Regions from separate parts of the Lichenihabitans psoromatis genome, predicted to be linked through region 2. Evidence: riboswitches for the same ligand, from Rfam matches in the RefSeq annotation. Region 2 holds a riboswitch; the other holds the start of a gene.

Region 1 (15,050 bases), 1.4 Mb from region 2:
CACCAGCGTCTCAGCGCCGAGGTGCGCGCGGGTCTCGGGATCAACGACGCCATGCTGCGGTTGTCGGTCGGGCTCGAGGACGTGCATGATTTGCTCGAAGACATCGGCCGGGCGCTCGACCACGCCGATTGACCATCACGGTGAACGCCGCTCGCAAAAGAACGCTCGAAGCCATTTTTTTGCGGCGCGTCCTCTAGTAAGGTCGGTCGGCACGATACGGCTTTGGGCGGAGCTTCGGCATGTATACGGCAGTAACGCACGACATTCAGGTCTCGGTCTTCCCCGAATATCTGGCGGACCGGTCCGACCCGAAGAACGACCGCTATTTCTGGGCTTATACGATCGAGATCGCCAATATGAGTCGGCTGCGGGTTCAGCTGCTGTCCCGCTACTGGCAGATCACCGATGCAAACGGCCATGTCGAGGAAGTGCAGGGACTGGGAGTCGTGGGGGAACAGCCGGTTCTCGAACCCGGCGAGTCGTTTCGCTACACATCGGGCTGTCCGTTGACGACGCCAAGCGGCATCATGACCGGGACCTACCATATGGTCGACGACGCCGATCACACCTTTCCGGTCGCGATCCCGCCCTTCTCGCTCGACAGTCCGCAGGCCAAGCGGGTGTTGAACTAGGCCGATAGGCCTTCGCAACACGCATTGATGAACTGCTGGATCAGTCGCGCGCGCTCGACCTCGATGCGGCAGCGAAGACTGCGCCCTTCCCGGGTCTGCATGACCAGTCCGATGCCGATCAACTGCGCGAGATGATGCGACAGCGTCGATTTCGGAATCCCGATCCGATCCTGGATCTCGCCGACGGAATGGCCCGTCTCGCCTGCTTTGACCAGCAGGTTGAAGATCTGCAGCCGGTGCGGATGGCCGAGTTCGGCAAGGCAGCGGGCCGCTTCCTGAAAAGCGAGTGGTTTTTGAGACGGTTCGAGGCTCATCAACATCCTTTAAGCGAGGATGGAGCGGCGGCTGCCCGTCTATCGACGCGTGGGTGCCGCGTGTTGGTCTGATCGGTGATGGTCAAGATCAGCCTGTGCAATGGGCCCCGCCACAGACCGATGGATGAACGATCGAACAGACGAAACACTGCACGTGCCCTCGATTGGTTTGATAGTTCTAGAATATTGGGAATATAAGGTTTCGGTCAATCCCGGAGCTTCCACATGTCTGTTCAGACCGTCCCCTCTTTGACAACCGGAAGCTGTCTTTGCGGCGGCGTCCGCTTCGCCATCCACGGACCGCTGCGTCCCGTGACGGTCTGCCATTGCATCATGTGCCAACGGGCCAACACTCACGATGGAGCCTATACGGCTTGCGCGCCCGATGCGCTGGAGCTGCGTGAAACCCGCAAGCTGAAATGGTATCGATCCTCGCCGTCCGCGCGGCGCGGCTTTTGTTCGGGCTGCGGCGCGCAATTATTCTGGGAGCCGACGGCTCGATCCCACATCAGCATATCGGCCGGCAGCCTCGATCGACCCAATGCTCTGGTGGAGGGGCGACATATCTTCTGTGAACAAAAGGCGGACTATGAGCCGGTCGCGGCTCTCCACTCCGCTGCGGTTCCGGCTTGCGATTGACACGCTCGCCCACGACCCGCTACCACAAGCCTGTCCAAAGGTCCCGCAAGGGATGGCCTGGCAACAGGCCTAGGGAATGCGGTGCGGGCCTCGGCCCAAGACCGCAGCTGCCCCCGCAACTGTAGGCGGAAAGTTTCGGCGTCATCAGAGCCACTGGGTTCCGCGCGAGCGGCCCGGGAAGGCGACGTCGAAGCGTTCGTATCCGCGAGCCAGGAAACCTGCCTCAGGTCACAAGAAGCGCGCGCCGGGCGGGGTGTCCTGGAGGCTGTTCGGTCGAGCCGTATGCTTTCGACCCGATGATCCGGCATTTCTGCTGGAGCGCACCACCCGTCTGAACGCGCCGTGATGGCGTGAGGAGAACTGGGTGGAGCCGACACCGACGATCCCCGATCACGACGCCGCATCCGCTCCTGTGCGGGTGATGGTTTGCACGACATGCCGGGCCGAAGGCGAGCCCAGCCTGCCGATGGAGGACCGCGCCGGTGCGCGCCTCTTCCGCGCCCTCTCCGACGCGACGAGCGAGGATGCCCGCGTCGACCTCGTGCCGGTGGAATGCCTCAGCGTCTGCAAGCGGCCCTGCACGGTGAGTTTCGCGGCGCCCGGCAAGTGGACCTACATCTACGGCGATCTGCCGGCCGAAACCGCCGCGCCGATCATCCTCGACGCGCTCAAGCTTTATGCGGCCGCCCCGGATGGACTGATCCCGTGGAAGCTGCGGGTCGATGCCATCAAGAAGGGCGTCGTGGCCCGTCTGCCGCCCACTCCCGCGTCCGAAACAGGAAAGACCCTCGTATGACATTGCTCGCCAAGGTTCCGGTTACGGTCGTGACGGGCTTTCTGGGTGCCGGGAAGACGACCCTCATCCGCCATATTCTGGAAAACGCCGGCGGTCGCCGTCTGGCGCTGGTCATCAACGAATTTGGCGACGTCGGGGTCGATGGGGACATCCTACGCTCCTGTGGGATCGAGTCCTGCCCGGAGGAAAACATCGTCGAACTCGCCAATGGCTGCATCTGCTGCACGGTCGCTGACGACTTCGTGCCCGCTATCGAAGCCCTGTTGGCGCTGACGCCGCGCCCCGATCACATCATCGTCGAGACATCCGGTTTGGCCTTGCCGAAGCCGCTCGTCAAAGCCTTCGATTGGCCGGGGATCCGGGCGCGTCTGACGGTTGATGGCGTCGTGGCGGTCGTCGATGCCGCCGCCGTTGCGGCCGGCCGCTTCGCCGACGATCCCGAAAAGCTCGCGGCGCAACGGGCCGCCGATGCGTCTGTGGATCACGATAATCCGCTCGAGGAGGTCTACGAGGATCAACTTCTCTGCGCCGACCTGATCGTGCTGAACAAGACCGATCTGGTGAGTGCCGAGGACCTCGGCCGCGTGAAAGCCGAGATCGCCGCCACCATTCCGCGTGCCGTCAAGGTTGTGGCGACGCAGGACGGCATGCTCGAAGCCGCGATCCTGCTCGGGCTCGACGCCAAGGCCGAGGACGATCTCGCGGCGCGGCCCTCGCATCACGATGCGGAAGAAGGCCACGACCACGACGATTTCGATAGCTTCGTGCTGGCGGTGCCGGCGCTGAGCGACCCGGAGGGTCTGCTGGCCCGCCTCGCAGAGGTCGCGGCCAAGCATGATGTGCTGCGGATCAAGGGTTTTCTCGATCTGCGCGGCAAGCCGATGCGGCTCTTGGTGCAGGGTGTTGGCACGCGGTTCCGCCAGCAATTCGACAGGCCTTGGCGGGCGGGCGAGGTTCGGCAGGGGCGCCTGGTTGTCATCGGCCAAAAGGGCATCGACCGTGCGGCCATCGAGGCGGATCTCTCGGCCCTAACGGCGGAGGCAGCCTAACGGCCGACCATGCATCTGCTGCAAACCCAGGAACGCACGCTCGACGATGAGGCGGCCGCGATCGATCTGGCCCTGAGCCCGGCCGATCTCGTCGTCCTGTCGTTTACAGACAGCGATCTTGCCGTGTCTGCAGCGGCGTTCGACGCCATAGACGGCCAAATGCCGAGTCTTCGGGTCGCCAATCTGGCGCGGCTCAAACATCCCTATTCGGTCGATCTCTTCGTCGAGACACTCGCGCCGTATGCGCGTTTCGTTCTGGTTCGCTTGCTCGGCGGGCTCGACTATTGGCGTTACGGTGTCGAAGAGCTCGGCGCGGCGGCGCGGCGCTACGGCTTTCACCTCGCCGTGGTGCCTGGCGACGGCCGTGAGGATCTGCGCCTCGACAAGGCCTCGACGCTGCCGCAGGACGATCTCCGACGGCTCTGGGCCTATTTCCAATCCGGTGGTTCGGCCAATATTGGGCAAGCCTTGCGGTTCATGGCGTCGCGCGCCGGTCACGCGATGGCGTGGGACGAGCCCAAGCCGGTCCCGCATGCGGGGCTGTTCGAGGCGGGATGTCGGGCCGCTTCCGACACGGCGCCCCATGCCCTGATCCTGTTCTACCGCTCGGCTTTGCTGGCCGCCGATACGGCGCCGATCGAGGCTCTGGCCGATGCGCTCGCGGCGCGCGGCGCGCGGGTCACGAGCCTGTTCGCCACCAGCCTCAAGGATCCGGACAGCAAAGATGCGATCCGCGCCGCGCTGCAATTTGATCCGCCGCAGGTCATCCTCAACACCACCGCGTTTTCGGCGCGGTCCGGTCAGCGGGCCGCCATCACAGATCGGGCCAAGGTTCCGGTGCTGCAGGTCATGCTAGCGGGCGCGACCGCCGAACAATGGTCGGCCTCGACACGCGGTCTTGGGGCCGCCGATCTCGCCATGAACGTCGTGCTGCCGGAGGTGGATGGTCGCATCATCGCAGGGGCGATCTCGTTCAAGGCCGATGCGGATCGTCGGTCCGATCTCGAATTCACGCGGATCGTCCATCGCGCCGAACCCGACCGGATCGCGCATGCGGCCGACCTCGCGATAGCCTGGGCCAAACTCGCTCGCAAACCGCGCCACGCGCGCCGAATCGGCTGTGTGATCTCGGATTATCCGGGCCGCGACGGCCGCACCGGTTACGCGCTTGGTCTCGATACGCCCGCCAGCGTCCTGACGATCGCCGATCACCTGCGCGAGGCAGGTTTCTCGATCGGGGCGATGCCGGATTCCGCCTCGGTGATGCGGCAACTCACGGCGGGTGATCGCGCGCCGGTTCTGTCGCTGGCGGACTACCGTCTTCTCTTCGAGAGCCTGCCGCCCGCTTTTGCCGCCTCGGTCATGGCCGCCTGGGGCGATCCGGGTGACGATCCGGTCGTTAACGACGGGCAGTTTGCTTTTCCGATGCTGCGCTCGGGCACGTTCCTGCTCGCGGTGCAGCCCGATCGCGGTGCGCCACACAACCGGCGGACCGATTATCACGACACCGCGCTGCCGCCGTGCCACGCCTATGTGGCGTTCTATCTTTGGCTGAGGGTCGTCGAGCAAATCGATGCGATGATCCATCTCGGGACGCATGGCACGCTCGAATGGCTGCCCGGCAAAGCTGTCGCGCTGAGCCAGTCCTGCGGACCGGAAGTCGTGCTCGGCCCGGTGCCGGTCGTCTATCCGTTCATCGTCAATAATCCGGGCGAGGCCGCGCAGGCGAAAAGGCGTATCGCGGCGGTCACGATCGGGCATCTGACGCCGCCGCTGATGGAGGCCGGTCATCACGGGGTGACGCTGGATCTGGAAGCCCTGTTCGACGAATACGCTCAAGCCGTCACGCTCGATCAGCGACGCGCAAAGGTGCTGGCCAAGCTCATTCTGGACAAAGCCGCCGAGAGTGGCGTCGCGACCGACTGCGGCCTCGACGCGACGGCCGACCCGGATGCGACCCTGGCGGCGCTCGACGCTTGGCTCTGTGACATCAAGGAGATGCGGATCGGCGACGGTCTCCACGTCTTCGGTCGAAACCCGGCCGCCGTCATTGAAGGCGCAGAGGGCTGCGGGCCGGCTGAATGTGCCGGCCTTCTGACGGCGCTGGATGGCGCGTTCGTCCCGCCCGGTCCGGCCGGAGCGCCCTCGCGTGGGCGGCTCGACGTGCTGCCGACGGGCCGCAACCTGTTCACGGTCGATCCCCGTGCCGTGCCGACCCGGACGGCCTATGATCTCGGTAAGGCGCTGGCGAGCGAGGTCATGACGCGATACGCGCAGGATCACGGCGACTGGCCGCGCAGCTTGGTGCTCGACCTTTGGGGCAGCGCCACGATGCGGACGGGCGGCGACGATCTCGGGCAGGCTTTCGCGCTGATCGGCGTGCGTCCACGCTGGGATCCGGCGTCGAGCCGCGTTCTCGGCTACGATATTCTTCCGTCTGCGCTCCTCGACTGGCCGCGGGTGGACGTGACCTTGCGGATTTCCGGGCTGTTCCGCGACACCTTTCCCGAGCAAATCGCGTTGTTCGATGCCGCGAGCCGCGCGGTCTCGATGCTGGATGAGACGGCGGACGACAATGCCCTTGTGGCGGCGGCGTGCGCGGGGCCGGACGGCGCGCTTCCGCCGCGTGTGTTCGGCGCCGCGCCGGGGCAATATGGCGTCGGCATCGCCCGCACGATCGCGGCAGGCGCCTGGGAGAACCGAAGCGAGCTTGGCGAAGCCTATTTGGCCGCGACCTCGCATGCCTATGGGGCGGGCGAGGGTGTCGAGGCGAGCGCTGCTTTCCGGGCGCAGGTGGGCTCGGCCGATGTTTATCTCCATGTGCAGGACCAGCCGGGCGCCGATCTGCTCGATGCGGCCACCTATGCTGACCATCAGGGGGGCTTCGCGGCAGCCGCCTCCGCGCTCGGCAATACGCCCGCGCTCTATCAAGCCGATACGAGTGTGCCTGGACGGCAAGCGGTGCGTAGCCTTGCCGAAGAGATCGCGCGGACGGTGCGCGGGCGCGCCGGCAATCCACGCTGGATCGCCGGACAGATGCGGCACGGCCATCGCGGAGCGGCGGAGATTGCCGAAACGGTCGATAATCTCTTTGCCTTTGCGGCGACGACAGACGTCGTGCCGAGCCGGCATTTCGATCTTCTCTTCGAAGCGACGTTAGGCGACGAAGCCGTGCGGGATTTCCTGTGCGACAGCAATCCGTTGGCGGCCCGCGCCATCGCGGAGCGCTTCACACAGGCGATCGACCGGCAGTTCTGGACCTCTCGCCGCAATTCCGTCGCCAGCATTTTGGCCGAGATGCTGGAGGGAGGCGCGTGAGCGGGCTCCCTCCCACAACAGAGGACACCGGGAGGCGCGTGAGCGGGCTCCCTCCCACAACAGAGGACACCGGGAGGCGCGTGAGCGGGCTCCCTCCCACAACAGAGGACACCGGGAGGCGCGTGAGCGGGCTCCCTACCAAAGCAGAGGACACCGGGAGGCGCGTGAGCGGGCTCCCTCCCACAACAGAGGACACCGGGAGGCGCGTGAGCGGGCTCCCTCCCACAACAGAGGACACCGGGAGGCGCGTGAGCGGGCTCCCTACCAAAGCAGAGGACACCGGGAGGCGCGTGAGCGGGCTCGGCGGGATGCGGGTCGGCTGGTGTCCGGGCGCGTTGCGGCCGATGATGGCCGGTGACGGCCTCCTGGTCCGTCTCAAGCCACGCGCCGCCGGGCTTTCGGCCTCGCAATGTTTGGCGGTCGCGGACCTCTCGCGGCGATTCGGGAACGGCATCATCAACATCACCGGACGTGGCAATCTGCAGCTCCGGGGCGTGCAGCCTGCAGGGGTCGATCAGCTGGTGTCCTGTCTCGATGCCCTGAATCTCCTCGATGCGACACCGGACGGCGAGGCCGTCCGCAACGTCATCGCGAGCCCGCTGGCGGGTCACGATCCCGATGCGCTGGTCGACATTCGCGCAATCGTCACAGCGCTGGAAAATCGACTGGCGTCGGATCCCGCGCTCTGGCGCCTGCCGCCGAAATTCGCGTGGAGCGTCGATGACGGGGGCTATCTCTCCGTTGCCGATCGGCCGGTCGATGTCGGGTTCGAGGCGATGGTCGGACCGAATGAGGTTCGCTTCGCGATTCGGCTCGATGGCGGTGACGTCGTCGGCTCCTGTTTGGCCGATGCGGTCGTACCGACCGCTCAGGCGCTGGCGGCCGCGTTTCTCGAACTCTGCGCCGTTTTTCAGCTCGAGCCTCACCGCATGCGTGATCTCGTCGCGCGTTGCGGTGCCAAGACCATCTTGGCGCATGCGGGCGTCTCCCGGGCGGACATTCCGGCTCGGGAGCGCCCCGAGCACCTGCCGATCGGAGTGGGGCGGCGAGCCGCCTCGTCGTGGGTCGGGGTCGCGCCGCCGTTCGGTCGATTGGAGGCCGGTGGCCTGGCGGCTTTCGCATCCGCGGTCGCCAGCGGCCCGATCCGTGCGACGCCCTGGCGCACCCTGCTGGTTCCGGGGCTGGACGAAGCGGAGGCGGACCGGATCTGGGCGAGCGTTAGAGGAGAGTTCGGTGGGGCCTCGGGCCTTATCGTCGATCCGGCCGATCCGCGCCTGCGGGTCGCCGCCTGTTCCGGCGCCCCCGCCTGTCTCCGCGCCACGACGCCGGTGCAGGAGGATGCCGGAATCCTGGCTGCCGCGCTGATCATGCCAGGCTCCGGCACCCTGCTGCACGTCTCGGGATGCGCCAAGGGCTGCGCCTATCCGGAGGCCGCGGCGATGACCTTGGTCGGGAGGGAGGGCATCTATGATCTCGTGCGCGACGGCAAAGCGGGCGACCGACCGGAAACGCAAGGGCTGACCCGCGGCGACATGCTCGCGATCATGGTCGACCGGGCACAATCCGTGGGATACGCAGCATCCTCAAGGCTCCGGGAGCAAGCGTTCTGACCACCTATGATTATATCCGCGATGGCGCGGAGATTTATCGCCGCTCGTTCGCCATGATCCGCAACGAGACCGACCTCACTCGCTTCTCGCCGACGGAAGAGCGGGTCGCGGTTCGGATCATTCACGCCTGCGGCATCGTGGAAGCCGTCAACGACATCCTGTTTTCACCCGGCGCGGTGGATTGCGGCATCGCGGCCTTGCGTCAGGGGGCGCCCGTGCTCTGCGACGCCCATATGGTGGCCGATGGCGTGACGCGCGCGCGGCTGCCGGCCGGCAATGCGGTGATCTGCACCTTGCGCGATCCGCGCGTCCTGGCTCTGGCGCAGGATCTCGGAACTACACGGACGGCCGCCGCCATGGAGCTTTGGCGCGAGCATCTGCCGGGATCGGTCGTGGTGATCGGCAATGCTCCGACCGCTCTGTTCCGCCTCCTCGAATTGCTGGATGACGGCGTCGGCGCGCCGGCCGTCGTGGTTGGGATGCCGGTCGGCTTCGTTGGAGCCGCCGAATCGAAAGATGCCCTGTTTCAAGATGGCCGCGTGCCAGCCATGATCGTCAGGGGTCGTAAGGGTGGCAGCGCGATGGCGGCGGGGGCGGTGAATGCCCTCTCGAGCGCAACCGAATGACCAGCCTTTCACGCGCGGGGCGGCTATTCGGCATCGGGCTCGGCCCCGGCGACCCGGAGCTCGTGACCGTCAAGGCGATGCGTTATCTGCAGCGCGCGACCGTAGTGGCCTACTTCGCCAAAGCGGGACGGTGCGGCATCGCCCGCACGATCGCGACCCCATGGCTGTCGCACGGCGTTCGCGAGCTTCCGCTCCACTATCCGGTCACGACCGAGATGCCGTTCGACGGAGACGATTACGTGTCGCTGCTCGGCGCGTTCTATGCCGACGCAGCCGATCTTCTCGCGGTCGACCTCGCGGCCGGACAGGATGTGGTGCTACTCTGCGAGGGCGACCCGCTGTTTTATGGGTCGTTCATGCATCTCTACAGTCGGTTGAGAGAGCGTTTTCCGGTCGAGATCGTGCCAGGGGTGACCGGCATGTCCGGGTGCTGGACGGCCGCCGGCGAACCGATGACCTGGGGCGACGACGTGCTGACCGTGCTGCCCGGCACGCTGGCAGCCGGAGCCTTGCGCGAGCGGATGACCGCGAGCGATGCGATTGTGATCATGAAGCTTGGGCAGAACCTGCCGAAAGTCCGCGCCGCGCTGGATGCGGTCGGCTTGCTCGATCGGGCCATCTATGTCGAGCGTGGCACGATGGAGGGTCAGATGATCCTCCCCCTGCGGGAGAAGACCGACGATCACGCGCCCTATTTCGCCATCGTGCTCGTGCCCGGGCAGGGGCGGCGGCCATGACGGGTGGATCGCTCGCCGTCATCGGCCTCGGGCCGGGACCGGCCGACTGGCTGACGCCCGAGGCCTCGAGGCTGCTCGGCGAGGCGACCGATCTCATCGGTTATGAACCTTATTTGGCGCGTGTCGCCGACCGGCCCGGCCTGATGCGTCACGCGTCCGACAATCGGGTCGAACTCGACCGGGCGCGACACGCTTTGGCGCTGGCCGCCTCAGGGCGGCACGTCGCGGTCGTCTCGGGCGGCGATCCCGGCGTCTTTGCCATGGCGGCGGCCGTGTTCGAGGCGATCGAGGCGGGAGCGCCTGACTGGCGCGGGCTCGACATTCGGGTCGCTCCGGGCGTGTCGGCCATGCAGGCTGCCGCAGCTCGGCTCGGTGCCCCGCTCGGCCATGATTTCTGTGTCATGTCGCTCTCGGATAATCTCAAGCCCTGGGCCATCATCGAGAAGCGGCTGCGGGCCGTGGCCAACGGCGACTTCGTGCTGGCGCTTTATAATCCGGCCTCGAAGGCGCGGCCGACGCAACTCGCGGACGCGTTCGCGCTGCTGCGCGATCTCAAGAACAGCGACACACCGGTCGCCTTCGCGCGCGCGGTGGGTCGACCCGACGAGCGGATCGTCATCACGACGCTCGAGCAGGCTGACGCCAGCCTTGCCGACATGAGCACGCTGGTGCTGATCGGATCGAGCGAGACACGGCTCGTCTCGCGCCCCGACGGTTCGGCATGGCTGCTCACGCCGCGTCATTACGGCGTGCCGCGTTGAGCCTCGATCCAGGCCAGCACGGCGGCGAGATCGTGCAGGACGAGGCCGCTCTCCCGGCTTGGGGGGGCGATCAGGATGACCGGGAGCGCCAGGGCGCGGGCCGCCAGAAGCTTGTCGAAACTTGCGCCGCCGCCGCTGTTCTTCGTGACCAGCACGTCGATCCGCTCGGCGTGCAGCAGGTCGATTTCCTGGTCCACCGGGAAAGGTCCCCGCGCCAGAATCACGCGATGGTCGGGCGGCATATCGGCGGGGGCGGGCGGGTCGATTGTGCGGATCAGGTAATGGTGCTGTGGCGCAGCCAGAAAGGCTGCGAGGCCGAGCCGGCCGCTGGTGACGAACACGCGTTTTTGCGTCGAGCCCAGCGACAATGCGGCCTCGTCCAAGCTGGTGACGGTCGTCCAACGGTCGGTCGGCTCGGGTCGCCAGGGCCGGCGCGTGAAGGTCGCGAGCGGGATTCCGGACAATCCCGATGCTGCCGCCGCATGGGCCGACATACGCGCCGCGAAGGGGTGCGTGGCATCGATCATGGCGTCGATGCGGGTGTGGCGCAGATAGTTGACCAGTCCCTCAATGCCGCCGAAGCCGCCGATCCGATGCGGAATGGGCGGGAGCAGGGGCGTCAGCGTCCGACCCGCCAAGGACAAGATCGGTGCGACGTCACTTCTGCCCGCAAGCGCACGCGCCAGCGCGCTAGCTTCGCTGCTGCCGCCGAGGATCAGAAGTCGCAGCGGTTGGTGTTGCACGGGGTCATCCGATGAAGCCGGCTCCTTGGCTGACGCTGGTCGGCATCGGCGAGGATGGCCTTGATGGGCTGTCGTCTGCCGCACGACGCGCCGTGATGCAAGCCGAGCTGGTCGTCGGCGGCCGTCGGCACCTCGCTTTGGTGGGCGACACGCCGGGCACACACCTGCCGTGGGGCTCGCCGATCGAGGCAACCTTTCCGGCCATTCTGGCGCGGCGCGGCAGCCCCGTTTGCGTCCTGGCCAGTGGTGATCCGTTTCACTACGGGATTGGCTCCGTTCTGGCCCGGCATGTCGATCCGGGCGACATGACGTGCCTGCCGCATGCCTCGAGCTTCAGTCTGGCGGCAGCCCGCCTCGGTTGGGCGCTTCAGGATTGTGGACTGGTGACGCTGCACGGTCGCCCGCTGCAACGGATCGTGCCGTTTTTGCGTCCCGGCAAGCTCATCTTGGCGCTGTCGTGGGACGAGACGACCCCGGCGGCGCTTGCAGCTTTACTCGTGGCACGCGGGTTCGGGCTGTCGCGCCTGACCGTGCTCGAAGCGATGGGCGGACCGCGCGAGCGGATCACCTCCGCGCTCGCACGAGACGTCTGCCTCGACCGTGTCGATCCGTTGAATGTCGTCGCGGTCGAAGTTTTGGCCGACGCGACGGCACGGGTGCCGCCGATAACGCCGGGCCTTCCCGACGACTGGTTCGAGCATGATGGCCAGATCACCAAGTCACGCATCCGGGCCCTCACGCTATCGGCTCTTGCGCCTCAGCCGGGCGGTCTGTTGTGGGACGTCGGAGCCGGATCGGGATCGGTCGGCATCGAATGGATGCTGTCGTGTCCCGACAATCGCACCGTTGCGATCGAGTCCGATCCGGTTCGCGCCTCTCGTGTCGCCCGCAACGCGGCATCGTTCTGGCTGGCCGATCTGCGCGTCGTCGAGGCACGTGCACCTGACGGACTGCAGGATCTTCCCCGGCCCGATGCGATCTTCATCGGCGGCGGCGTGACATCGCCTGCACTGCTCGACTTTTGCTTGGGCGCGCTCGCCCCCGGCGGTCGGCTGGTCGCCAATGTGGTCACGCTCGAGGGCCAGATGCTGCTCGGAGCCGCCTTCGCGGCGCATGGCGGCGATCTCGTGACCGTCAACATCGCTCAAGCCGATCCGGTCGGGCGCTTCCATGGCTGGCGCGCCGCCATGCCGGTCACCCAATGGGTCTGGGTCAAGCCATGACCCGCCTGGTTGCGATCGGGGTCGGGTGCCGCGCCGGTTGTGCGGACGACGCCATCACGCGGCTCGTCGAACAAGCGCGTGCGGCTCTGCCGGCGCGCTATGCCGCATGCGGGATGGCGCTTTACACGATCGAAGACAAACGCCACGAGGCAGGACTCGTCAAGGCGGCCGAGCGCCTTGGCCTCACGCTCGCATTCCTGTCGCGCGACTTGTTGCGGGACGCAATGCCGGGTGTCGCGACGCGTTCGCCCGCTGCCGAGGCCCGGTTCGGTGTCGCATCGGTTTCCGAGGCAAGCGCGCTTGCCGGGGCAGGGCTAGGCGCGACCTTGCTGGTCAAGCGGATCGCCGCCGAGGGAGCGACCTGCGCCATCGCGGCGCCGCCGGAGGACACGCCATGACGGTTCACTTCATCGGGGCTGGCCCCGGTGCGCCCGACCTCATCACGATCCGGGGGCGCGACCTCATCGCAAGCTCGCCGGTCTGCCTCTATGCCGGATCGTTGATCCCGGCGGCCTTGCTGGATCACTGTGCGCCCGGCACCCGCATCGTCGATACGGCGCCGCTCAGCCTGGAGGGGATCGAGGCGGAGTTCCGACGCGCTCACGCGGCTGGGCAGGACGTCGCCCGCCTCCAATCGGGCGACCTGTCGATTTGGAGCGCGCTCGGCGAACAGATCCGGCTCCTCGACCGACTCGGAATTCCATACACGGTCACGCCGGGCGTCCCGTCCTTCGCGGCGGCCGCGGCAGCGCTTTGCACTGAATTGACCTTGCCGGCCCTCACCCAATCGGTCGTCCTGACCCGAACCGGCGGCCGTGCGTCGGCGATGCCGCAGCGCGAACAGCTCAGCGCCTATGCGGCCACGGGAGCCACGCTGGCGATCCATCTGTCGATCCACAAACTCGATGTGGTGCTGGCTGAGCTGATCCCCTTTTACGGCGTGGATTGTCCCGCTGCGGTCGTGGTCCGCGCATCGTGGCCGGATGAGCGCGTGTTTCGTGGCACCTTGTCGAGCCTGGGCGCGGCGGTGGCGGCCGATCCGGTCGAGCGCACGGCACTCATCTTGGTCGGTCCGGTTCTCGGCTCGGCGGATTTTCGCGCGAGTGCACTCTACGATGCCGATTATCACCGGCGTTTTCGCGGCGGCATGGCCTGAGCTGTCAGGCAGTGGTGCGGCAGCCGCTTTCGCCGACGACGCGACCGTCGCGGTCGATCAACACGATATCGAGATCGATGCCCGGACCGAGTGTCGCGGCGGCCGTCTCCCAGGCCGAGGTGGCGACGGGTCGCCCAAGATCGATCCCGCGTTGCTGCATCACATCAAAGGCTTGAGCGATGGTGTTGACCTCCCTGATTAGCGTAACGTCATCCTGCGTGGCGCCGATGCTGACCGCCTTATCGCTCAACCAGGTCCGGTCGACCTCGCCGCGTTTCGAATGAAGATCGAGGAGGCCCTGGCCAAGTTTGCTGATCTTGGCCACGCCGCCCGCGATCGTGACGCGGGGAACCGGATGGCGGCGGAGATACTTCAACATGCCGCCGACGAAATCCCCCATGTCGATCAAGGCGGGGTCGGACAGTGCGTAATGAGCCTGAATGGCCTTTTCCGAGGTGTCGCCGGTCGCGCCCGCGACATGGGGCAAGCCAAGGGCGCGCGCTACGTCGATGCCACGATGGATGCTATCGATCCAGGCCGCGCAGGAATAGGGAATGACGATGCCGGTCGTGCCGAGGATCGACAATCCTCCGACGATCCCGAGACGACCGTTCAAGGTCCGCTCCGCCAGCTTTTCGCCGCCCGGTATCGAGATTTCGACATCGACATCCCGCGGGCCGTCGAACGCGGTCGCCGCTTCGTCGATCGCCGCGCGGATCATGGCGCGGGGCACCGGGTTGATGGCGGGTTCGCCGATCCCCAGCGCCAGGCCGGGCCGCGTCACGATGCCCACCCCAGGGCCCGCGCGAAACAGGATTCCGCTGCCTTCGCTTGCAAGCCGGACTGTAGCCAGTATGACGGCACCATGAGTGACATCGGGATCATCCCCCGCATCCTTGACGATCCCGGCTTGCGCGTAATTTGCAGCGCGCTCCGTGCTGGCCAGCGCGAAGGCGATCCGCTGGCCGTTCGGCAGCGTCACGACCACGGGATCTGGGAACGCTCCCGTCACGAGCGCCTCATAGGCTGCGCGGGCCGCTGCGGTCGCGCAGGTGCCGGTCGTCCAGCCGCGCCGCAAAGCGGCAGAAGTTCGCTCGGTCATGATGGCGGAATGTATGCCGTGTCGTGCGGCCTGAACAGGGTTGCGGCTCGATGAGCGATGTTTCGTTCGCCAACGCGCTTGCCGACCTCTCCCTCCCGCGCCTCGAACCCGGGACGGTGTGGCTGGTTGGCGCAGGGCCGGGCGATCCGGGCCTGCTGACGCTGCATGCGTTGAACGGGTTGAGGCAAGCCGATGTGGTGGTTTACGACGCGCTCGTCGGCGAGGTTGTGCTCGGCTTCGCGCGCCCCGACGCTTTGCGTGAATTCGCCGGCAAGCGAGGCGGCTTGCCGTCGCCCAAACAGCGGGACATCAGCGAACGCCTGATCGAACTGGCTTTGGCGGGT
Region 2 (15,050 bases):
CGGGCCGGGGTGGAACAAGGTGCTGGCCTGGAAGGGCGCGCTCGTGTTCCACAAGATGCCGGCCGACTTCCGCGCCATGGTCGTGCGTCGCTATCTCGGTCCGTCTCCGACGATTTCGGTGCGCGAGACGATCGAGGCGCATGTCGCTCAGATTCTCAATGCCACGATCAGCCGCTGCGAGGTCGTCCAGGGCCGTTTGCGCGTGACGGTCCGCAGCGATGGCGTCGATCGTTCGATCGAGGCCGACCATATCGTGGCCGCGACGGGCTATCGCATCGACCTCGCCCGGCTCGATTTTCTCGATCACGACATCGTTGCGGCGGTCGCCTGCACCAACGGCTATCCGACGTTGTCGAACCGTTTCGAGACCAGTCTGCGCGGTCTCTACTTCGTCGGAACACCGTCGGCCGTCAGTTTCGGACCCATCATGCGGTTTGTCTGTGGAACGGGGTTCTGCTCCCGCCGTGTAACCGGCGCAATCGCGCGCTCGGTCCGAAGCGCAAGGCGATACGGCACTGTCACGCTCGGACGTCAAAACCAGGGTGTCGAGGTTGGAACGCCGGTGACCGATCCGAGCTGATCCTCGTCAGCAGCTTTGGCGTTAGACGGCGAGGTGCCGGTGGGCTTCGTCCGGCGTCATCTCGCGGATCTGATCGTCGGTCCAGCCAAGCTCGCGTAAGCGAGCGCGTTGCTGTCGCGTGATCATCAGCGACACCGCGGCGGGCTCGATCGCCGGGTCCTCCGGCTCACCCGTGTCGTTGGCGGGCTCCGGTGTGCGGGCGAGTGCATCGGTGATGAGCCGTTTCAGCCACTCATTCGGATCGGTCATGAGAAGCCTCCTGATCGCGCCATCTGCGCGGGTCCGATGCGTGAACCGAAACCGTCCTGATCGCAACGGCTCATGTGTCGCCGAGTTCCGCCCTCGCCTTGTCGGACAGTTTGCGGTGATCAGCCATGTGGTCCGCAGCGCGGCCGCGGCCGTCAGGTAGACGGCGGGATCTCCTCCCATCAGCCGCTCTTTTCAGGGAGCCTCTGGCTGGCTTGCCGCCGAGATGGGTCATTCAAGCTTCATCCGCCGCTGCTAGGCAACGGGTCCGACGGAGGATGACTCATGCGACAGACGAGCCCGATCTGGTTGATGGCCCCCATGATGGCCGCGATCACCATGTGTTCTGTCGGCGCGAGAGCCGCCGAAACTTTGCGGACTCTCGATGGAAAGCCGCCGTTGGTGATCGGCCATCGCGGGCTCCCCGGCCTCATGCCGGAAGAGACGCGGCCCTCATATGAACTCGCGTCCGATCTCGGCACCGATGCGCTTGAGGAGGATTTGCACCTCACCAAGGATTGCGTCCTCGTGGCCCGGCATAATCCCTGGCTGAGCGACAACACCAACGTGGCCGAGGTGGCCAAGTCCAACCCCGACGTCATGGCGCGCAAGCGGACCGTTCCGGGCCTGATGGTCAAGGTCGCATGGCCGCAAACCGCCACGAGTGGCCCGTCCGAATATCTAACCGACCTGACCGACCCGCGCGACCCGAAATCGGTCCTGAAATCGCTGGTGGTGGATGGCGAGGACCATACGGGTGATTGGTCGATTACCGACTTCACGGTCAAGGAGCTCAAGGACTGGTTCGGCGGCACGACCTACGACGCTGCGTCCGAGCGGCCGACCGTCTATAATGGCAAGTTCCCGATCCTGACCTACCAAGAGATCGTCGACATCGCCAAAGCAAAGAGCCTGCAGACCGGGCGCGTGATCTCGACCTACCCCGAGAGCAAGAACCCGACCTGGAACGACGAGCAGGCGATCGCTAACGGCTGCGGCCAGCCGGGCAGCCACCCGCTCGAGGATGCGATGATCAAGATCATCGAGCAGAACGGCCTCAATTCCAAAACCGCGCCGATCTTCGTCCAGAGCTTCGAGCCCGGCAGTTTGAAATATCTCGTGGCGCATGGCTTGAAGACAAAAGTCGTGCAGTTGATCGACGGCTACGACACCGATTTTAAAACCGGCAGCGTCGTCTACAACGAGATCACCGACAGCCGCCCCTTCGACTGGACGGTCGCGGGCGATCCGCGCTGGTTCGATGCGATGCTGACGCCGGACGGATTGGCCGAGATCAAGACCTATGCAGATGGCATCGGGCCATGGAAGCCGCAGATCCTGCCGCTCAAGATCGTGCCGTGGAAAGACAAGAATACGGACGGCAGCGCGTTCAAGCCGTCGACCACCCAGGCCGAGGTGCAGGCCCCAACGAGCGTCATCGCCGATGCCCACAAGGCCGGCCTCTTCGTTCACGCCTTCACGTTCCGCAACGAGAAGAAATATCTCGCGGCGACCTATGCTGGCGACGCCCAACGGGAATATCTGACCTTCTTCCGGCTCGGCCTCGACGGCGTGTTCAGCGACTATACGAACAGTGCCGTGACCGCACGGACCGCCTACATGCGCGACGTTCAGCCCTAAGGGCACGCGCCAAGACGGGGTCGTCGCAGTCAGCCTCGATGCGAGCAGCGAGCGCCTGTCGCGAGTGACGATCGAGCGGAAAGCGCGGCGCGTCCCGCTCGGGCCGGCGGTGCTCGGCATGTCTATGTCCGTCCCGCAATCAGTCGCATCGCCATCCGGTGTCGGAACCCTTGAGAGCGAGCAGGACACCGCTGGCGCGCAGCGACGAAAAGCGCTGTCAATGCGTCAATCGCAGGTCGCCGCGGCGCCGCCTCTCGTGCAAGATGGTTTGCAACTGAAGGAGAGGCCGTGTTCCTGAACCCGTTCGACGACCATCGCCCGCAAGGTCGCGCCAAAGCCGGTTTGATCTATGCGCTGCTGATATCGGCCAATATCGCGGCCTGGGTTTGGGCCTGGATCGCCTTCTCGGATCGCCCGGCGCTGCTCGCGACGGCGTTCCTGGCCTATACGTTCGGCTTGCGGCATGCTTTCGATGCGGATCACATCGCCGCCATCGACAATGTCGTTCGCAAGCTGATGCAGGACGGGAAGGCGCCGCTATCGGTCGGCTTCTTCTTCTCGCTCGGTCATTCGACCATCGTGGTCCTCGCCTCCGTCGCGATCGCCGCGACCGCAACGGCGATGCAGGGGCGGCTCGAAGAATTTCATGGCATCGGCGGCGTGATCGGCACCGCGATATCGGCGGCTTTCCTGCTGGTGATTGGTCTCGCTAACTTGTTCATCCTTCGCGGCATCTGGTCGGCGTTTTCCAGAGCCCGGCGGGGCGAGCGCGTTCTGGATGAGGAGATGGATAGCCTCCTGGCCGGGCGCGGTGTTTTGGCGCGCATCTTCCGTCCGATGTTCCGGCTCGTCTCGCGCTCGTGGCACATGTATCCGATTGGTTTTCTGTTCGGGCTCGGTTTCGATACGGCGACTGAAATCGGGCTGCTCGGCATCTCGGCGACGCAGGCCGCGCAAGGTCAATCATTTTGGACGATCCTGGTGTTTCCGGCGCTGTTTACCGCCGGCATGTCGCTGATGGACACCACCGATAGCGTGCTGATGACCGGTGCCTACGGTTGGGCTTTCGTGAACCCGATCCGCAAGCTCTGGTATAATCTCACGATCACGGCCGCCTCGGTCGTGGTCGCGATTTTTATCGGTGGCGTCGAGGCGCTTGGGCTGATCGGCGACAAGCTCGGGCTCGATGGCGGCTTTTGGGCGCTGATTGGCGATCTGAACGACAATTTCGCGAATTTCGGCTTCGTCGTCGTCGGGCTTTTCATCGCAAGCTGGATCGTGTCGACGCTCGTGTATCGCGCCAGAGGCTACGACCAGATCACGCCGACGCAAGCCTGAACGGTTTGGCTCCGGTCGACACCGGCTCATCTCCCCTCATCTCATGTCAGCTCGGCTCGATCAGCCCGAAGATGCTGACGAGCGCGATGACGGCGAGGCCGAGCGCGATCTCGAACAGTGTGCCGCGTTGCAAAGCGCCGATCGCGCTGTGTCGTGAGGCGGCCATCCGGGGCACGATGACATACCGATTGACGAGCGCGATCGTGGTCATGACCAGCACTAGGCCGATTTTCGCCGATAACAGAGCCTGATAAGGCGAGGTCCAGTCGAGTGGCCATCGTTGCAGGACGAGCGCCGTGTTAGCGACACCGGTGCCGATGACAAGTGCGACCGCCCAATGCCCGGCGGTCGAAAACCGCCGCAGCGCGAGCCCCGCGTCCTGTCGCAGCTTTGGATCGTCGAGGGCGCGCAGCAGCGGCCGTAGTGCAAACAGTGCACCAACCCATGCGCCGCCGGCGAGCAGGTGAGTGATGTCGTTCAGCCGATGCGCGAGGCCGAGAGCGCCTTCGTGCATAGCCGCATGGCCGCTGAGCGCGATGGATGCGACCACGAGCCCAGACGCGAGCGCCGTGGCGCCGCAGCGCAGGCCGGCTGGTCGCACCACTGTCAAAGTCAGCATCATCGCGGCGAGACACTGCACGATCCAGGCGGTCCCGACGCTCGTCTCGAACAGCACGGCTCGGAGCGTCGAGACATCGATGGCATCCGGCCAGCCATTGCCGATCATGGCGGCTTGGAGCGGTAACGCCGCTAGCGTCGTGATGACCGTAATGGCGATCGATGTGACCCGGAACCCGGCGAGCTGATCCGCCACAGGGGTCGTGACAGGCTGTGGCACCAGCGCCCAGAGGAATGCGAAGAGGCCCCAGAGAGCGAGGGCGGCCGCATCATGCCCGAAGCGACAAACAGCGAGGGCGACGTCTGGGCTCACGGCCCGCGGATCCGGCCGGCCGGCGGTTTAGCTGGCACACACATCGTTCATGCTGACGCCGCTCCAGAGGTCGACGCGGGGCGGTGCCCCTTTCACGCAGGCGTCGGGCCGCACGAGAGTCTCGAGCTTGGCGAAGACACTCGTTTCGGGCTCCTCGTAGGGCAGTTCGCCGACCAGCCGGCCCGTCTTGTCGAACAGCAGAACGCCAGCATAATGGTCCATGCTGTAGCCGCCACCCTCGGTTTGCACACGCCGATACGGAATGTGGTAGCGGTTGGCCATGGACGCGAGCTGCTGTTCGGTGCCGATGAAGCCACGAATGCGTGGATCGAAGGACGACAGATAGAGTTTCATCTGTTCGGCCGTGTCGCGCTGAGGATCCACCGTCACGAACACCACATTGAGCCGATTGGCGTCAGTTCCCATCCGCTGCATGACGTTGGTCAGTGTCAGCAACGTCGTGGGGCAGACATCGGGGCAATAGGTATAGCCGAAGAACATGGCGGTCGGTTTTCCGAGCATCGTCTTTTCGGTGACCGGGTCGCCGGTCATCTCCGTCATCGAGAACGCCCCACCGACGCGCGTGCTCGAATAGGGTGACCATTGCTGCACCGTAATGGCGGTGACGCCCGCTATAACCAGCAAGCAGAACAGACCCATGAGCAAGATGAACGTCGAACGCGGCATGGAGGCTCTCTTCAACGGCGAAACAGGGACAAGAGGACGATGCTGCCGTTGCCGGTCAGCGATGATATCGTGCATAGGCCCGGTCAAACGAGCCGCACCGATGATGATCGATGCGGCTCGTTTGAGCGGTTTACTTGACCGTGAACATGTAGGTCCCGTGGGTCTTGTGGCCATCCGTCGACAGGGCGTGCCAATCGATCGTGTAGGTGCCGGCCGCGAGCGTGTCGGACACCGGAACCGTCAAGGTCGTGTCGTCGCCTGCGCCGAGAGACGCCTTGCCGGTCGTGACGGCAGTCTTGCCCGGTTCCTTCACGGAAACGCCGGTGAACGCTAGGTTCAAGCCTTCGGAAAATTTCAGCTCGAGTTCTGTGGGCGGGGCTGCGACGCGACTGCCGGCGGCCGGGACCGATGAGGTGAGATGAGCATGCGCGAAAGCCGGGGCCGCAGCCCCGATCAGGCACAGGCTGGAGAGGGCGAGGGTGAGATTGAAGCGGGTCATCGTGGGGTTCCATGCGTGAGGGTGAAGCGAGGGGCCGCGATACGTCTGGCGGCTCAGAAACCGGACCGCGACGCTCGCGGCCCTTTGGATCTCAGGCGAAAGCACGCCGGAGCGGTGGGATGCTGCGGATGACGAGGAGATCGAAGGCCAGCATCAACAGGATGGCGAGCCCCGTGAGCGGGAACAGCAGGCCGAGCGCCGCCGCCGCAATCCAGAGTGCCCGATAGACACGCGTCTCGGCGGGGTAGGGCGGCACGCCGAGCCGACCGACCGGCCTGCGTTTCCACCACATGACGACGGCCGCGACCGACGACAGGATGATGGCGAAACAGGTGGCCAACATGACGAGTTGGTTCGCGAGGCCCCATTGCTGGCCCATATGGACGTTGATGCCGAATTCGATCGCTTTGCCGACCGGCCCGTAATCCTTGAAGCCGAGATCGACCAACGGCTTACCGGTATATTGGTCGAAATGGATCGTCCGTTCCTGGCCAAGATCGGCCGGATAGATCGCGGCCGTGTAGACCCCGGTCTCGTCGCCCGGGACCGACATCTCGAACCCGCGCATGATGCCGAGGTCATGAGCGTTGGCGACGGCCTGATCGAGACCGATCGGGGGCGTCTTCGTCGGCGTCGAGGCCGGCACGGGCGCCGTCTGCATCACCCAGCCGGGCTTGGTCGTCGCTTCGCTCATCGGGATGCTCGAGGACGGCACGTCGTCCCAGAGCGCCGGCGGATAATTCATCCCCGCCTGCGAGGCATAATCCTGCATGTGGGTGCCCCAGAACTTCGACCAGGGCATGCCGGTGAAGGCAAGGAAGAAGATCACGACGCCCGCAAAGGCGCCCGTGACCGCATGCACGTCCCGCCACCAAATGCGCTTCTGCGGGGTGCCACGCACCGTCATGACGCCGCCAGATTGGCGGCGTGGCCACCAGAGATAGAAGCCTGTCACCACCAGGACCAGAGCGAAGCCGGCGACCGCCTCGATGACGTAACTCGCGTAAGTGCCGAAATAAACGAGGCTATGAAGCTTGCGAGTCACGAACATGAACTCGTTGTTGGCACTCACCGTATCGAGGATCTCGCCCGTATAGGGGTTGATGTAGACGAGGGTCTTACCCGCATCTCCCTTGAGCGTGACGAGGGCCGACGCGGTTGGGCTGGCGGGTTCCGCGTAGGATTTCAGCTGTGTTGCAGGGACAGCCGCCAACGCTTTGTCGACAAGGCGGCTCGGCGGCTGCATCGGCGTCGCCTCCGCTTTCACCACATTGCGATAGGCGAAAGCCGTGTGATTGATCTCGCTTTTGAAGAGATAAAGCGAGCCGGTCACGGCCAGCAGGATCATGAACGGGACGCTCAGCAGTCCGGCGTAGAAATGCCAGCGCCAGATCGCTCGATAGAGCGACGAGCGGGGAGCGGACGCCGGCACGGCGTCGAGCGACAAGGTCTTGGACACGGGCTTCCTCCCCCTCAGTCCATGTCCATGCCGGGCATCGATTGCCCTGCATGACCGGCCTTCGTGCTCGGTTGCACAGATGGCGTCTGCGACGGTCCCTTGGCGCCCATGCCCTCGACATCGAAGCTCACCGTCACCGTCCCGGCATGGTCGAACACCAGAGTGCCCCCGATCGTCTCGCCTTTTTTCAGGCCTTTTTTCAGGCCGAGGAACATGATGTGTTTCGACGACGGATCGAGGGTCAGGCGGCCACCGGGCGGGATGTCGAGTGGGCCGGTCGGGCGCATGGTCATGATGCCGTCGGTCGTCGACATCTGGTGAAACTCGGCCGTGGTCGCGGCCTCGAGCGACCCGCCGGTCAAGCGATCGGCGACAGTGCCCGTGTTGATGATCGTGAGATAGCCGCCGGCGACTTGCGCGCCACCGGGCGTCGCACGAGCCCAAGGGTGTTCGATGACGAGATCGCCGACTTTCACGTCATGCGCCGAAGCGGGCGCGCTGGAGAGCAGGGACAGAGATGCGAGCACAGCGAAGCCGGCCGCGTGAACCTTATGCATGGGAGATGTCCTGAGTTACCCGACACCAACCCGGTCGCCGAAGCGCAGACGCTGCGTCGAGCGATGTCACCGGACACGAGCCGCGACGCGACGCGAGTGTTCCGATGCTGCTCGAGAAGCGGCCGGGTGATGGTGCGGACAGAAAAGAAAACCGTTGGCGTGTCTCAGGTCACGCGGACGGAGGCCCCTGCGGTTGGCGGGGCGAGCGCGCACGCGCTAGACGGGCCGCCCAGGACACGACGGCCGAGCGGAGAACGGCATGGCTGGCGGGTGTGACGATGGTCGGACATGGGGCGCTGGAGGTCAGGATCGGCGCCGACAAAGCGCATTGATCGCAGCAGTCGTGATGCGTCGGGTCGCTCGGGTTCGATGATGAACCGCCGCCGTCCGCGTGGCAGATCGGCATTGCGACGCCGGGGATGGACCCGAAGGACGGCATCAGATCGGAGGGAGCCGCCAGCGCTCGTCCGACGCCGGCAAGCGTCAGGACGATCATCAAAAGTGCGGCAATCGCGTGCCGCATCGATGAGCTTCGGAAGGCTGTCACACGCCTAGACGCAACCAGAGAAGGTGACCTGTCAAGACAATCCTCCGGCTGCACCTTGGACGCTTTGTCTCACGAAGCAACGACCACGGCGCGGCGACCTTTGATGGTACTGGTGCCGCGCCGGCGGTCACGACTGGTGACTAGGCTTCGGCGAGAGGGCGACATCGAACTCGTCCAGTCGCTTCATCTTGTAGACCGCGTAAGACACGACCCAGGCCGCGATAAAGATGCCGATAATGACGAAACCGAGATTGTTGAAGTTGTCGTTAAGCGCGCCGATGCCGTCCCAGAATGTGCCCTTCAGGTCGAGCTTGTCGCCGATCAATCCGAGTGCCTCGATGCCGCCGATCAGCAACGCAACCATCACGGAGACGAGCGTGATCGTCATGTTGTAATAGAGCTTCCGCATGGGTTTCACGAAAGCCCAGTTGTAGGCGCCAAGCATCATCACGCCATCGGTGGTATCGATCAGCGACATACCTGCCGCGAAAAGTACGGGAAACACCATAATGGCGGTGAGCGGGACGCCCTTGGCGGCTTGAGCCGCCGAGACGCCGAACATCGCGACTTCGGTCGCCGTGTCAAAACCGAGTCCGAACAGGAATCCCAGCGGGAACATGTGCCAGCTTTTGGTCACCAGCTTGAAGGCTGGACGGAAGATTCGAGCCAGGAAGCCCCGATTGCCCAACAAGATGTCGAGATCCTCTTCGACATAGACGCCTCCGGCTCGGACGCGCCTATAGCTCCGGTAGATGGAGGCGAAGATGACGATGTTCATTGCCGCGATGATGAGGAGGAAAAGCGCCGATATGCTGGTGCTGATCGTGCCGCCGACCGCCTGAAACGATTGGAAGCTCGCCAGCGCCCCGGTCGCGACCGCGACGAGAGCCGCCACGATGACCACGATGGCCGAGTGACCCATGGCGAAGAAGAAGCCGACCGACACCGGTCGCTGGTTATCCTGCATGAGTTTGCGGGTGACGTTGTCGATCGCTGCGATGTGATCCGCGTCGACCGCGTGGCGGAGACCGAGCCCGTAGATCACCAGTGCCACACCCAACAGGGTCGGATTGTCATGGAAGGCGATAAAGGCCCAGATCCAAGCTCCAACGTTGAGGATGGCGAGGACGACATAGATCGCGATGAGACGCCCTTTAAGATCGGGGCTGCTCTCGTCGAGGAGTTGCCTGATTCGATTTAACATGGATGATGCTGCCTTGTGACGTTGCAAGTCATCGCAAACTGGCCCCATGACATTGGGGTTCGCACACCAGGACACCCCGCCCGGCGATTCTGCTTTGACGTCCAAGATGGCAGGTCTCCTGGCTCGCGGGTCGTTGCAGCCTTCGCCTTCCCGGGTCCATGCAGCCCAGTGGCATTGTGAAGGAAGCTCGTCGCTTACAGTTGCGGGGGCAGCCGCGGCAAAGGCGTTACCGCCCGCACCACGTTCCCTTTTAATCCCTCGCGGGCACCATCAGCTTCAATTTGACGAGCCTGTCGCGTTCGGGTCAAGCCTCTTTCCGACACGCGTGTCGTTGCGATGTGGGCAGTGCTTTTGCAGCACCGTTCGTCAGTGATGCGCGCGGTTCGGTCGATCGCGCGACATCGTCCGGGCTCCTGCGACGACGAGTCCCTGTCGTTTCAACCGATGTTGGTTCTAAATTGCGGGAGCAGGCAGAGGATGTCTGATTCCTCGACAGTGAGCTCCTGCCGGACGATGCCGGGATCGGGCATCTGATCAGGCGCACGGTGGGAGGTCACCCTTGTTCGTCGACTTTCAGAACCAGTTTCCCCATCCGGGACCGTGGGAACCCAAGCCGCGGAAAGTCCGCATCACCAAGCGCCAGGAAAAGATCGTGATCTGGCTGATTTTCTTCAATCTGCTGATGTTGCTTTTGGCTCCGGTCGCGGGCTTCACGATTTTCGATGCCGTGATTGCCCTGCTGAGGCGTTGAGCCACGATCGACAGCATTCCGATCCGATGGCACGGTAACGGTCCGGCGAGGCGTGAAGCCGACCGGCCAGGGTGAGCGCGTCATTCAGTGTGCGAACCAACGATCGCTCTGTGAAGTCCCCCTTGTGTCCAAAAATGTTATAATATAACTATCGCGGCGACTTCACTTTCGGCTGCGATGCGGTGCCTTCTGCTTCGAGCCGCCCGATTGACCGATGATCGAACGGACAGCTATGATCAAGCTTGACGGTTCCCGAGAGGGATTAAAAGGGAACATGGTGAGGCTCGCGCCAAATCCATGGCTGCCCCCGCAACTGTCGGCGGATCGCTCGACGCCCTTGGTGATGTGTCATCACATCATGCCACTGCAAGCTCCGTCACCGGCGCAAGCGGGAAGGCAGGTCGAACAGCCAAGATCCGCGAGCCAGGAGACCTGCCGTCGCAGTGAAATCCATCATCCGGGCGGGGTTGTCCGGACGCAGGAGCGATTGCGATGCAGCTTCGACGCCGCCTTCTTCGACCCCAATCCGTAGAGATTGCGCCACCGCCTCGCGTTTGATGGGCGCGTTTCGCTGACGCCGTAGCAGACCGGCCGATCGTGCGTCGCGTGCCGCGACGCCGGCGAAGATCCCGCTCTCTGTCTTGTCTCACCCCTCGTTCGACCCCAGCGGTCGCGGCCTTGCTGGCTCGCGCCGTGCGGCTTGTTGGCGCCCAAAAAAGTAAGGATCATGGCCTTGTTCAATCAACGACGATTGCGGTTCGCTGTTTTCGGATCACTTGCCTATGCCATCGTTGGAGGGGCATCGTTTCCGGCTGCAGCAGCCACGATCTATCCCCTGACGATCAAGAATTGCGGCTCGACCTTGACGGTCGACAAGGCCCCGCAGCGGGTCGTTTCGATCGGCCAGAGCACGACCGAAACGCTGCTTGCGCTCGGTCTAGCCGACAAAATCGTTGGGACGGCGGTCTGGTTCGGGCCTGTGCTCAAAGCCTACGAGGCCGATAATGCCAAGATCAAACGTCTGGCCGATAACGATCCGAGTTTCGAGGCCGTCGTGGCGCAGCAGCCCGATTTCGTCGCCGCACAATATGAGTGGCACATCGGCCCAAACGGCAGCGTCGGCAAGCGCGAACAATTCTCGGACTTGAAGATCCTGGCCTATGTGTCGCCCGCCGATTGCGTCGAAAAAGATAACACGACGGGCGGCGACGGCGTCCGCAAGCAATTGTTCACGATGCAACTCGTCTATCAGGAGATCCACGAACTGGCCGCGATCTTCGATATCAGCGACCGGGGCGACGCGCTGATCGCCGACCTCAAAAAGCGCGAGGCCGCTGCTGTGGCGACGGCATCGGGCAGCAACGCCAAAGCCGTGCCGATCGTGTTCTGGTTTTCCAGCAAGGACGTGAAAGGCGACGCCTTCGTGGCCGGCAAGAACGGTGCTCCCGCCTTCATGATGCAGGCGCTCGGCGTCCGGAACGTCATCACGACGGAGGATGAATGGCCGCTGGCCAGTTGGGAAAGCATTGTGGCGGCCGACCCTCGGGTGATCGTCATCGCTCGAATGGATCGTCGCCGCTTTCCGGCCGATGCTTTGGACGTCAAGCTGAAGTTCCTCGGGACCGATCCGGTCGTGAGCCATCTCGACGCCGTGCGCAACAAGCGTTTCGTCGTCTTGGATGCGATGTCGATGAACCCCTCGATGCGGACCATCGATGGTCTCGAAGCGTTGGCTGACGGCATCAAGGCGCTCGGCCAGCCTCAGTGATAGACCCGCGGATCATTACCGATACATGGGCAAGCCGCGTCGGGCTCTTGGTTGTGGCGGCCGTAGCGCTTCTGGGCGTCATCGCTGTTGCGGTGTCGATCGGCGAAATGAAGATCCCGCTGGGCACGACGCTCGGGGCCGTGAGCAACAAGTTGTTCGGGACCGCATTTCCGCTCAGCCCCATTCAAGAAGGCATCATCTGGGATTATCGGTTCAGCCGCGCGCTGGTGGCAGCATCCTGCGGCGCGTCACTCGCGCTCTGCGGTGCGATTCTCCAGGCTCTGCTCCGCAATCCTCTGGCCGAGCCTTTCGTGCTGGGGATTTCGGCCGGCGCGTCCACCGGGGCCGTCGTGGTGCTGATCGTCGGCTTCGGCGGTGGCCTTCTTTCGTTGTCGGGCGGCGCGTTCCTCGGCGCCGTATTGGCCGTCATGCTCGTCGCGATCCTGGCGGCGGGCTCCGGCGGGGGCGGCGATCGAATTATCCTGGCCGGGGTCGCTGGATCGCAGCTCTTCAATGCCCTCACGTCCTATATCGTCACCACCTCGGCGAGTGCCGAACAGGCGCGCGGCGTCATGTTCTGGCTCCTGGGCAGTCTCGGAGGCGTTCGCTGGCCGGATGTGTATCTGGCGGCTCCCGTCGCCGTGGCGGGCCTCATCATCTGCACCGTCCACGCACGCGCGCTCGATGCCTTCACGTTCGGGGTGGATGCGGCCGCCTCGCTCGGCATTCCGGTCACCCGCGTCCGCGTGGTCTTGTTCGGTCTCACGGCGCTGATGACCGCCACCATGGTCAGCCTCGTCGGGTCGATCGGTTTCGTCGGACTCGTCATCCCGCACGCGGCCCGTTTCCTCGTCGGGCCGAGCCATGCGCGCCTGTTGCCGGCCTCGGTCATGATCGGGGCGATCTTCATGGTGCTGGCCGATATCATCTCCCGGATCATCATCCCGCAGCAGGTCTTGCCGATCGGCGTCGTCACGGCCCTGTTCGGTGCGCCCGCCTTTGCGTTCATTCTCTATCGGTCGAGGGTGTCGGCGTGAGCATCGCGGCCAGGAATGTCCGCTGGATCGTGTCGGGCAAGATCATCGTTGATGATGTCACACTGGACGTCGCGCCCGGCTCGATGCTCGGCCTCGTCGGACCGAACGGATCGGGCAAGTCGAGCCTGCTTCGATTGATATGCCGCCTTCGCAAGGTCGCCAGCGGCGTCATCACCTTGGGCGAGGTCGACGTGACGGCCCTGTCGCATGGCGACATCGCCCGGCGGGTCGCCCTCGTGGAGCAACAGGCCACCACCGATGCTCAGGTCACCGTCCTCGATGTGGTTCGGCTCGGCCGCACGCCGCATCGGGGACCCCTCTCCCCGATGACGGACATCGACAGGGCGGCGATCGAGGCGGCGCTGGTCCACGTCGATATGGACGGCCGTCGCAATCAGCCCTGGACGACCCTCTCGGGCGGCGAGCGCCAGCGGGTTCAGATTGCGCGGGCGCTGGCTCAGACACCGACCGAATTGCTGCTCGACGAGCCGACCAACCATCTGGACGTGCAGCACCAGCTCGAGATCCTGTCGCTTGTCGCCGATCTGCCTGCCACCAGCATCGTGGCGCTGCACGACCTCAATCTCGCGGCGATGTTCTGCGACACGATCGTCGTGCTCAAAGGCGGCCGCGTGGTGTGCGCCGGTAAGCCGGACGCGATCATCACGGCCGATATGATCCGGGATGTGTTCGGCGTCGAGGCGCATGTCGCGCCTTCGGCGCGTCACGGCAAGCCGCTCGTGCAATTTGCGAGGCCCGCCCGCTTGCGCGATCGGGGTGTTGCCTTCGACGAATCGAGCCTCTAGCGAAACCGCCTTACCGGCCGACGGTGCACTCGATTTGCCCATGGGGCTCGTCGGTCGAGGTGAACACGCGATTGGGGTTATCCAGCCCAAATGCACCGAGGTTGACCGGCAGGTAATGCTTGTTCGGGCAAGCCATCCGGATGCTCTCGATCTCGGGCACGTCCTCGAGCGCCGCGCAAGCCATGCGATACATGCTGTCTTGCGCGCTATGGCTGTATGTCGTCGCAAAGACGCGCATAAAAGCCGCGACGACGCGGGCATTGGCGGTCGCGAAATCGCTGGGATCGCGTGACCAGCGCCATGTTGCGTCCATGCTGGTGGCAAGGATGCGGTCCTGCGTTTCGGGCAGCGTCGTGTAGGTGTCTTTCACGTAGTTCGACCACCCCGAGGCGGTCGCCTTGAGAAAGGTGAAACCCGAAAGCCCGGATGTGACGTGATCGCCGTTGCGATCCATGACGACGCTGGCGGTGCCCTGGCCGTTGGCCTCCAGCGTGAAAGCATGTGGATGCGGGGCGCCATCCACCGTCAGGCGGGTCCAGCGGATTTCCCGAGCCGAGACCGTGGAGCCGGTCATGCCGGGATATTGTTCAAGAAGGCGCACGGCCACGGCACGGCAGAAGACTTCCGGACCCGCCTCGAGTTGCTCGCGCGCCACCACATTGACGACGTTCTTGATCGTATCAGTCGACACGGTGGTGGTGTTGTCGGCCTCGACATAGGCCGGCGCGATATTGCCGGTCAGCATGGCTTGGATCGTGAGTTCGCGAACCTCGCGATGGTCGCCATCGCCCGACAGCCGCATGACGCGGACGCGGCCTTTGCCGTAGGTGCTGTCCAAAAGCTGCATGGGTTTCTCCAAGAGATGGGGCCGCGACCCTCCCCTCGTCTCGCCGTGCGTGGAAGGTCGGACCAGTAGAACTCAATGAGCAGCATCCGAGAACGCGCTCAGGGCTGACTCGCATGATCTGCGCCAGCATCCGCATCGCGCTCTTTCGGCTA

The links. A riboswitch is a leader RNA that binds a small molecule or an ion and turns the genes downstream of it on or off. The one in region 2 is predicted to bind cobalamin.
Region 1: linked by a shared signal. The riboswitch ahead of EY713_RS14740 (DUF1636 family protein) and the one ahead of EY713_RS08270 (ABC transporter substrate-binding protein) in region 2 are both predicted to bind cobalamin.

The regions. Positions count from the first base shown of each region.
Region 1 is NZ_CP036515.1:3,174,747-3,189,796, forward strand. It holds gene metZ (O-succinylhomoserine sulfhydrylase) at 1-132, shown strand, start outside; gene apaG (Co2+/Mg2+ efflux protein ApaG) at 240-632, shown strand; gene EY713_RS14730 (ArsR/SmtB family transcription factor) at 629-946, opposite strand; gene EY713_RS14735 (GFA family protein) at 1,172-1,585, shown strand; cobalamin riboswitch at 1,607-1,825, shown strand; gene EY713_RS14740 (DUF1636 family protein) at 1,950-2,381, shown strand; gene cobW (cobalamin biosynthesis protein CobW) at 2,378-3,430, shown strand; gene cobN (cobaltochelatase subunit CobN) at 3,440-6,748, shown strand; gene cobG (precorrin-3B synthase) at 7,039-8,358, shown strand; gene EY713_RS14760 (precorrin-8X methylmutase) at 8,412-8,984, shown strand; gene EY713_RS14765 (precorrin-2 C(20)-methyltransferase) at 8,981-9,721, shown strand; gene cobJ (precorrin-3B C(17)-methyltransferase) at 9,718-10,482, shown strand; gene EY713_RS14775 (cobalt-precorrin-6A reductase) at 10,464-11,225, opposite strand; gene cbiE (precorrin-6y C5,15-methyltransferase (decarboxylating) subunit CbiE) at 11,237-12,448, shown strand; gene EY713_RS14785 (cobalamin biosynthesis protein) at 12,445-12,846, shown strand; gene cobM (precorrin-4 C(11)-methyltransferase) at 12,843-13,604, shown strand; gene EY713_RS14795 (cobalt-precorrin-5B (C(1))-methyltransferase) at 13,609-14,706, opposite strand; partial or broken gene cobA (uroporphyrinogen-III C-methyltransferase) at 14,757-15,050, shown strand, end outside.
Region 2 is NZ_CP036515.1:1,774,594-1,789,643, forward strand. It holds gene EY713_RS08210 (NAD(P)-binding domain-containing protein) at 1-580, shown strand, start outside; gene EY713_RS08215 (hypothetical protein) at 602-829, opposite strand; gene EY713_RS08220 (glycerophosphodiester phosphodiesterase family protein) at 1,112-2,467, shown strand; gene EY713_RS08225 (HoxN/HupN/NixA family nickel/cobalt transporter) at 2,756-3,805, shown strand; gene copD (copper homeostasis membrane protein CopD) at 3,852-4,736, opposite strand; gene EY713_RS08235 (SCO family protein) at 4,764-5,423, opposite strand; gene copC (copper homeostasis periplasmic binding protein CopC) at 5,554-5,922, opposite strand; gene EY713_RS08245 (PepSY-associated TM helix domain-containing protein) at 6,014-7,381, opposite strand; gene EY713_RS08250 (copper chaperone PCu(A)C) at 7,396-7,938, opposite strand; gene EY713_RS08255 (hypothetical protein) at 8,108-8,461, opposite strand; gene EY713_RS08260 (HoxN/HupN/NixA family nickel/cobalt transporter) at 8,613-9,689, opposite strand; cobalamin riboswitch at 9,781-9,976, opposite strand; gene EY713_RS08265 (hypothetical protein) at 10,249-10,440, shown strand; cobalamin riboswitch at 10,670-10,894, shown strand; gene EY713_RS08270 (ABC transporter substrate-binding protein) at 11,174-12,208, shown strand; gene EY713_RS08275 (FecCD family ABC transporter permease) at 12,208-13,245, shown strand; gene EY713_RS08280 (ABC transporter ATP-binding protein) at 13,242-14,051, shown strand; gene pucL (factor-independent urate hydroxylase) at 14,062-14,898, opposite strand; gene EY713_RS08290 (circadian clock KaiB family protein) at 15,048-15,050, opposite strand, start outside.